Pseudorhodoplanes sinuspersici: one gene and its partner. The protein of the gene in region 2 interacts with the protein of the main gene of each other region in a pairwise test. Links are inferred from orthologs where the notes say so. Each region holds a gene or a part of one and is shown on either strand. Other genes may lie near its edges. The genes, in order: CAK95_RS14530 and lpdA.

Evidence for each region.
Region 1: the proteins of lpdA (region 2) and CAK95_RS14530 interact in binary tests that used the Escherichia coli proteins (3 or more experiments, as listed by UniProt). The link is inferred for Pseudorhodoplanes sinuspersici from one-to-one orthologs.

The regions. Positions count from the first base shown.
Region 1 is NZ_CP021112.1:3,003,992-3,007,601, forward strand. The notes cover bases 161-3,453. They hold CAK95_RS14530 (ATP-dependent helicase), read right to left. Parts: upstream 3,088-3,453; coding sequence 361-3,087; downstream 161-360. Other genes in these bases: CAK95_RS14525 (DUF29 domain-containing protein), read right to left, coding at 161-226; CAK95_RS14535 (dienelactone hydrolase family protein), read right to left, coding at 3,231-3,453. In the rest of the region: more of CAK95_RS14525, read right to left, coding at 1-160; more of CAK95_RS14535, read right to left, coding at 3,454-3,610. UniProt on the Escherichia coli protein: A helicase with DNA-dependent ATPase activity. Unwinds DNA duplexes with 3'-5' polarity. Translocates on single-stranded DNA with 3'-5' polarity. Initiates unwinding more efficiently from a nicked substrate than double-stranded DNA.
Region 2 is NZ_CP021112.1:1,511,078-1,514,265, forward strand. The notes cover bases 87-2,957. They hold lpdA (dihydrolipoyl dehydrogenase), read right to left. Parts: upstream 2,287-2,957; coding sequence 886-2,286; downstream 87-885. Other genes in these bases: CAK95_RS07460 (SDR family NAD(P)-dependent oxidoreductase), read right to left, coding at 87-836; odhB (2-oxoglutarate dehydrogenase complex dihydrolipoyllysine-residue succinyltransferase), read right to left, coding at 2,436-2,957. Also shown: CAK95_RS07455 (hypothetical protein), read left to right, coding at 1-18; more of CAK95_RS07460, read right to left, coding at 72-86; more of odhB, read right to left, coding at 2,958-3,188. UniProt on the Escherichia coli protein: Lipoamide dehydrogenase is a component of the glycine cleavage system as well as of the alpha-ketoacid dehydrogenase complexes.

The DNA of each region.
Region 1 (3,610 bases), 1.5 Mb from region 2 along the record:
GCAGCAGGAGGACGCGCAGCGCGCTCTCCAGCTTGTTGAATTGCTCCCGCCCCAAGCTCTCGATCTCCTCGGCGAGATTGTCGCGATCGATCGCCGACCAGCGTTCCTCGCGCACAAAACGCGCCTGCTCCATCAGCCAGGAATAGAAATCATGCTCGTACTTCGCGCGCACGGGATCAGTGGGCGGGACGAGGCCGATGTCGTTGTCCTTGTCGCGTGCAGCCATGAGCAGAGCTCCTGGGTTCTATACTACGTCATTCCGCGGTGTGAGCAACGTCTGCGAACCCGAAACCCATATACGCCGGTTGTGGATGTGGATTCCGGGCTCGCCGCTTTGCGGCGCCCCGGAATGACAACGCCTCACACCCTCTCCACAAAACTATCCACCACGCGCTTTTCGCCGGCCTTGTCGAAAAGGATGGTCAGCTTATTGCCATCCACGGCCACGACGTTGCCGTTGCCGAACTTGATGTGAAACACGCGATCGCCGGTCTTGAAGTGAGATGACACGCCGGTCGATTTGGCGATGAGTTCGCCTTCGATGGTGAGCGGTTCTCGGCGCGCGGCGAAGCGGCCTTTGGCAGTGCCGGTGGCGCGCGAGGAATGGGAGCCCTGGCGTGTGACCCCCTCCCGGCCGGCAAAGCCGGCCGACCTCCCCCTTTCAGGGGGAGGAGAAGAAAGATCATCGCTGTCATCCGAAAAGCGGCCTTCGCTTTCGTATTCGGAGCCTTCGTCACCGAAGCCATCGAACTCATCGTCGCGCTGGCGCTTCTGTGCGCGCTGCCAGCCGGGTGTTGAATAGCTCGAGCCCGAAGGCTTGAAGGAATCAAAGCGCGAGGCCGCGAACCCGCCGCCGCCATAGCCACCCATGCCGGTGAAGCCGCCTTTCGCCTCCGTCACCTCCACATGCGCTTCCGGCAATTCGTCGAGGAAGCGCGAGGGGATGGTCGAATTCCACATGCCATGCATGCGGCGGTTGGTGGCGAAGTAAAGCTTGGCGCGTTTGCGCGCGCGGGTGATGCCGACATGAGCGAGCCGCCGTTCTTCCTCGAGGCCGGCGCGGCCGCTCTCGTCAAGCGAGCGTTGATGCGGAAACAGGCCTTCTTCCCAGCCCGGCAGGAATACGGTGTCGAATTCCAGCCCCTTGGCGGAATGCAGCGTCATGATGCTGACGGCGTCCATCGGCTCGCCGTTGTCGCGGTCCATCACCAGCGCAATGTGTTCGAGGAAGCCGTTGAGGTTCTCGAAATCCTGCATGGAGCGCACAAGCTCCTTCAGGTTTTCGAGCCGGCCGGCGGCGTCGGCGGAACGGTCCTTCTGCCACATCTCGGTGTAGCCGCTCTCGTCGAGCACGATTTCGGCCAGCTCGGTATGCGGTAGCGCTTCGCTCTGCGTGCGCCAGCGATCGAACGAGGTCATGAGATCGCGAAGCGAGCCGCGCGGCTTTGGCTTAAGTTCATCGGTTCCAATGATGGCATGCGCAGCTTCGGTGAGCGGGATGCGGCGCGCACGGGCATGGTCGTGCAAGAGCTTCACCGTCGCGTCGCCAAGGCCACGGCGCGGCACATTGACGATGCGTTCGAAGGCGAGATCGTCGGCCGGCTGGTTGATCACGCGCAGGTAGGCGAGCGCATCGCGGATTTCCGCGCGCTCATAGAAGCGCGGGCCGCCGATCACGCGATAGGGCAGGCCGAGCGTGACGAAGCGGTCTTCGAATTCGCGCATCTGGAACGAAGCGCGGACCAGAATGGCGATCTGGTCGAGATTGTGCTTGGCGCGCTGGAGCTGTTCGATCTCCTCGCCGATCGCGCGTGCTTCCTCTTCCGAATCCCAGGCGCCGGTGACGGTGACCTTCTCGCCCGGCACGTCCTCGGTGTGCAGCGTCTTGCCGAGCCGCCCCTCGTTATGAGCGATGAGATGCGACGCGGCGGCGAGAATGTGGCCGGTGGACCGGTAATTGCGTTCGAGGCGGATCACGCGCGCGCCGGGGAAGTCCTTCTCGAAGCGCAGAATGTTATCCACCTCCGCTCCGCGCCAGCCATAGATCGACTGGTCGTCGTCGCCGACGCAGCAGATGTTGCGGGGCGCGCGTTGTGGCATCTCGGCCTCGCCCTTCGAGACGCGCGGCTCGCCGCGCTCCTCAGGGTGAGGGTCGGAGAGTTGAGGCATTCGCAAATCTTGCCCCTCATCCTGAGGAGCATCGCCAACGGGGTCGCGCGAAGCGCGACCCGATAGATTTGGCGATGCGTCTCGAAGGACGAGGCCTGGTTGCTGCGAAGACAGCGGCTGCCCGAGCAACCTCAGCCACAGATACTGCGCGACGTTCGTGTCCTGATATTCGTCGACGAGGATGTAGCGGAAGCGCCGCTGATAATCGCGCAGCACATCCGGGTTCTCCCGGAACAGCCGCAGCTGCTCGAGCAGGAGATCGCCGAAGTCGCAGGCGTTCAGCGTCTTCAGCCGGTCCTGATAGGCAGCGTAGAGCTCCTTGCCCTTGCCGCCCGCGAACGCCATCGCCTCGCCGGCGGGAACCTGCGCCGGCGTCAGTCCTCGGTTCTTCCAGCCGTCGAGGATTCCGGCGAACACGCGGGCTGGCCATCTTTTTTCGTCGATATTCGCCGCTTCCAGGAGCTGTTTGATCAGCCGGATCTGGTCATCGACATCGAGGATCGAGAAATTGCTTTTAAGGCCGACCAGCTCGGAATGCCGGCGCAGAATCTTGACGCCGATGGCATGGAAAGTGCCGAGCCAGGGCATGCCCTCGACCACCTGGCCGACCATCTCGCCGATGCGGTGCTTCATCTCGCGCGCGGCCTTGTTGGTGAAGGTCACCGCGAGGATTTGCGAGGGATAGGCTTTTCCGAGGTTGAGGATATGGGCGATGCGGGTGGTGAGAACGCGCGTCTTGCCGGTTCCCGCGCCCGCCAGCACCAGCACCGGCCCGTCGAGGGTTTCCACCGCCAGCCGCTGTTCGGGGTTCAGCGCCTCCAGATAGGCGAAGTTGCTCGGGCCACGGACGGCCTGCATCGCGCGCGCGGCGATGCCGCCGGAGGACTGGATTTGCGGTTTTTGTGCTTGATCTGCCATGCGAATCTCAACGCCCAACATGGCATCGCAAGCGCCAAAACGGGAGGGGTTCGGGCTGCTTTACCGGCCGCCCCCTCGTTCCTTGGGCCGAATATTGGTGATATTCGGCCGCTATCGGCGTTGTTCCCCAGCTTTTTGCGCGGTCACAACTTTTTGGCGAAGGCATCCTGGATGAAATCATCCAGCATCCGGTAGGCTTGGTGCGCGGCCCCGGCGTTGTATTCTGCCACCCCCGGCATATCGGCTTCTTCCTCGGTGAAGGAATGGAGGCGGCCGCCGAAATCGAGGATCTGCCAGTTGGCGCCGGCGCCATCGAGCTCCGTTTCCAGCGCATCGCGATCGGCCTTGCCGGAGACCGGGTCCTTGGTGCCATGCAGGACGAAGATCGCAGCTTTGATGTCGCCCTTCTTGGCCGGCATCGTGGTGGCGAGATCGCCATGCAACGAGACGGCCGCGTCCAGCTCGGCGCCGCTGCGGGCGAGCTCCAGCACATTGCCGCCGCCGAAGCAGAAACCGACCGCGG
Region 2 (3,188 bases):
CCCTGGCGGTCGCATTAGGCAGCGCTTTCCGCGGGATAAGCGGGAGAAAAAAATCGCGCGCTGACGTATGATTAAACCCGCACCATACCGCCATCGACGTAGATCGTCTGTCCCGTCATGAAAGCCGCATCGTCGCTCGCAAGAAACGAGACGACGCCGGCAAGATCGCTCGGCACCTGCACGCGCTTGATCGCCTGCAGGTTTGCGAGAGCCAGAAATTCCTCATCCATGCTCTCGCGGCCAGCACGCGGTTGCCGGCCTTCCGTGCCAGGAGTGCGCGTGAGGCTCGGCGCCACCGCATTCACTGTCACGCCGTCATTGCCGAATTCGGTGGCGAGCGCGCGCGTCAGACCAACGACACCGCCCTTGCTGGCGATGTAGTGCGTGTATCCTGACGCCACCACATTGAACGTGCTCGACGAGATGTTGATCACCCGGCCCCATCCGCGCCGCTTCATCCCCGGCATGAAAGCCTTGGCCGTCAGGAAGACCGCATCGAGATTGAGCGCCATCACACGCCGCCAATCTGCGAAGGTGATCTGATCGAAGGGTTGGATCGGATAGATGCCAGCATTGTTGACGAGGATGTCGCAACACCCGAACCGCCGGTCGACTTCCATAGCGAGATAACCGACCGCCTCTTCCGAGGTGATATCACAAATCACCGGCATCGCTTCGCGGCCGGCAGCTTCCACCATCTTCGCCGTCTCATCGCACGGCTTGATGTCGACCAGCACGACATGCGCACCGTCCTGCGCAAACCTTTGCGCAAAGGCTTGCCCGAAGCCGACGGCGGCCCCGGTAACGAGTGCAATTTTGTTTTGCAGTGAGGGCATCTCGCGCTCCAGCGCTTGCTTTCCCCGCCAGAGCGGGGAAGGAGAACCCTCACATATGAATCGCGCGCTTGTCGACCGCGAGCGCGGCTTCTTTCACTGCTTCGGGCAGCGTCGGATGCGCATGGCAGGTGCGGGCGATATCTTCCGATGATGCGCCGAATTCCATCGCCACCGCCGCTTCCGCGATCATGTTGCCGGCGTCGGCACCGACGATATGAACGCCGAGCACACGATCGGTCTTGGCATCGGCGAGGATCTTCACGAAGCCTTCGGTCTGCTGATTGGCTTTGGCGCGGCCGTTCGCGGTGAACGGGAATTTTCCGACATTGTAAGCGTGATTTTCCGCCTTTAGATCGTCTTCGGATTTGCCGACCGACGCGATCTCCGGATAGGTGTAAACCACCGCCGGGATGACATCGTAGTTCACATGTCCGGCCTGTCCGGCGATGATCTCGGAAACGGCGACGCCTTCGTCTTCCGCCTTGTGCGCCAGCATCGGACCCGCGATCACGTCACCGATGGCATAGATGCCCGGCACATTGGTCGCGAAATGCGCATCGGTCTTGACCCGGCCGCGTTCGTCGAGCGCCACGCCGACCTCTTGCAGACCGAGGCCCTCGATGTACGGCACGCGACCGATGGCAACGAGCACCACGTCGGCATCGAGCGTTTCAGTCTCTCCTCCTTTTGCCGGCTCCACGTTCACTTTCAGCTTCTTGCCGGACGTATCAACGCTGGTGACTTTCGAGCCGAGCTTGAAGGTCATGCCCTGTTTTTCGAACAGGCGCTGCGACTGACGTGCGACCTCTGAGTCCATGCCAGGCAGAATGCGATCGAGGAATTCCACGACCGTCACCTGTGCACCGAGCCTCCGCCACACAGAGCCAAGCTCAAGCCCGATCACGCCGGCGCCGATCACCAGAAGCTTCTCCGGCACCTTCTCGAGCGTCAATGCACCGGTGGACGACACGACGCGCTTCTCATCAATCGTGATACCCTTGAGCTGCGTCACATCGGAGCCGGTGGCAATCACGATGTTCTTGGTCTCCAGCGTCTGCGTTTTGCCGTCGGCCGCCTTCACCTCGACCTTGCCCGGCGCCGTGATGCGGCCGGCGCCGTAGACAACGTCGATCTTGTTCTTCTTCATCAGGAAGTCGACGCCCTTGACGTTGCCGTCAACCGCCTCGTCCTTGAAGACTAGCATCTGCTTCAGATCGAGCTTGGGCTTGCTGACACCGATGCCCATCTTCGCGAAAGCGTGACCGGCCTCCTCGAACAATTCGGATGCATGCAGCAGCGCCTTCGACGGAATGCAGCCGATATTCAGGCAGGTGCCGCCAAGGCTTGCGCGCTTTTCGACGACAGCCACTTTCATGCCGAGCTGCGCCGCACGAATGGCGCAGACATAACCGCCGGGGCCAGTACCAATGACGATGAGATCGTAGGACATACAAAAACTCCGAAATTCTCGGTCGTCATGCCCGCGCTCGTCGCGGGCATCCACGTCTTGGGTCGATATTCAGACGTGGATGGCCGGGACATAAGGCGTTAAAGACGCCGTCTTCGACGGCTTATGCCCGGCCATGACGGAGGAAAACGTTAAAGATCCAGAACCAGCCGCGCCGGATCTTCCAGCACATCCTTCACCCGCACAAGGAAGGTCACCGCTTCGCGGCCATCGACGATGCGGTGATCGTAGGAGAGCGCCAGATACATCATCGGACGAATCTCGACCTTGCCGCCAATGGCGACCGGGCGCTCCTGAATCTTGTGCATGCCGAGAATGCCCGATTGCGGCGCATTGAGAATTGGCGTCGACATCAGCGAACCGTACACACCACCATTCGAGATGGTGAAGGTGCCGCCCTGCATCTCCTCGATCTTGAGCTGGCCATCGCGCGCACGCCGGCCGACAGCGGCAATGTCCTTCTCGATCTGCGCCAGCGACTTGTGATCGCAGTCGCGGATCACCGGCACGACAAGGCCCTTCTCGGTGCCGACCGCCACGCCGATGTGATAGTAATTCTTGTAGATGATGTCGGTGCCGTCGATCTCGGCATTGACGGCCGGGATGTCTTTGAGTGCCTGCACGCAAGCGCGCACGAAGAAGCCCATGAAGCCCATCTTCACGCCATGCTTCTTCTCGAACGCATCCTTGTACTGATTGCGCAGCTCCATCACCGCCTTCATGTCGACCTCATTGAAGGTCGTCAGCATGGCCGCCGTGTTCTGCGCATCCTTCAGGCGGCGGGCGATGGTCTGGCGCAGACGCGTCATTTTCACGCGCTCTTCACGCGCGGCATCGTCAGCCGGCGACGGCGCACGCACCTGCATCGGTGCCGATGCAGCAAC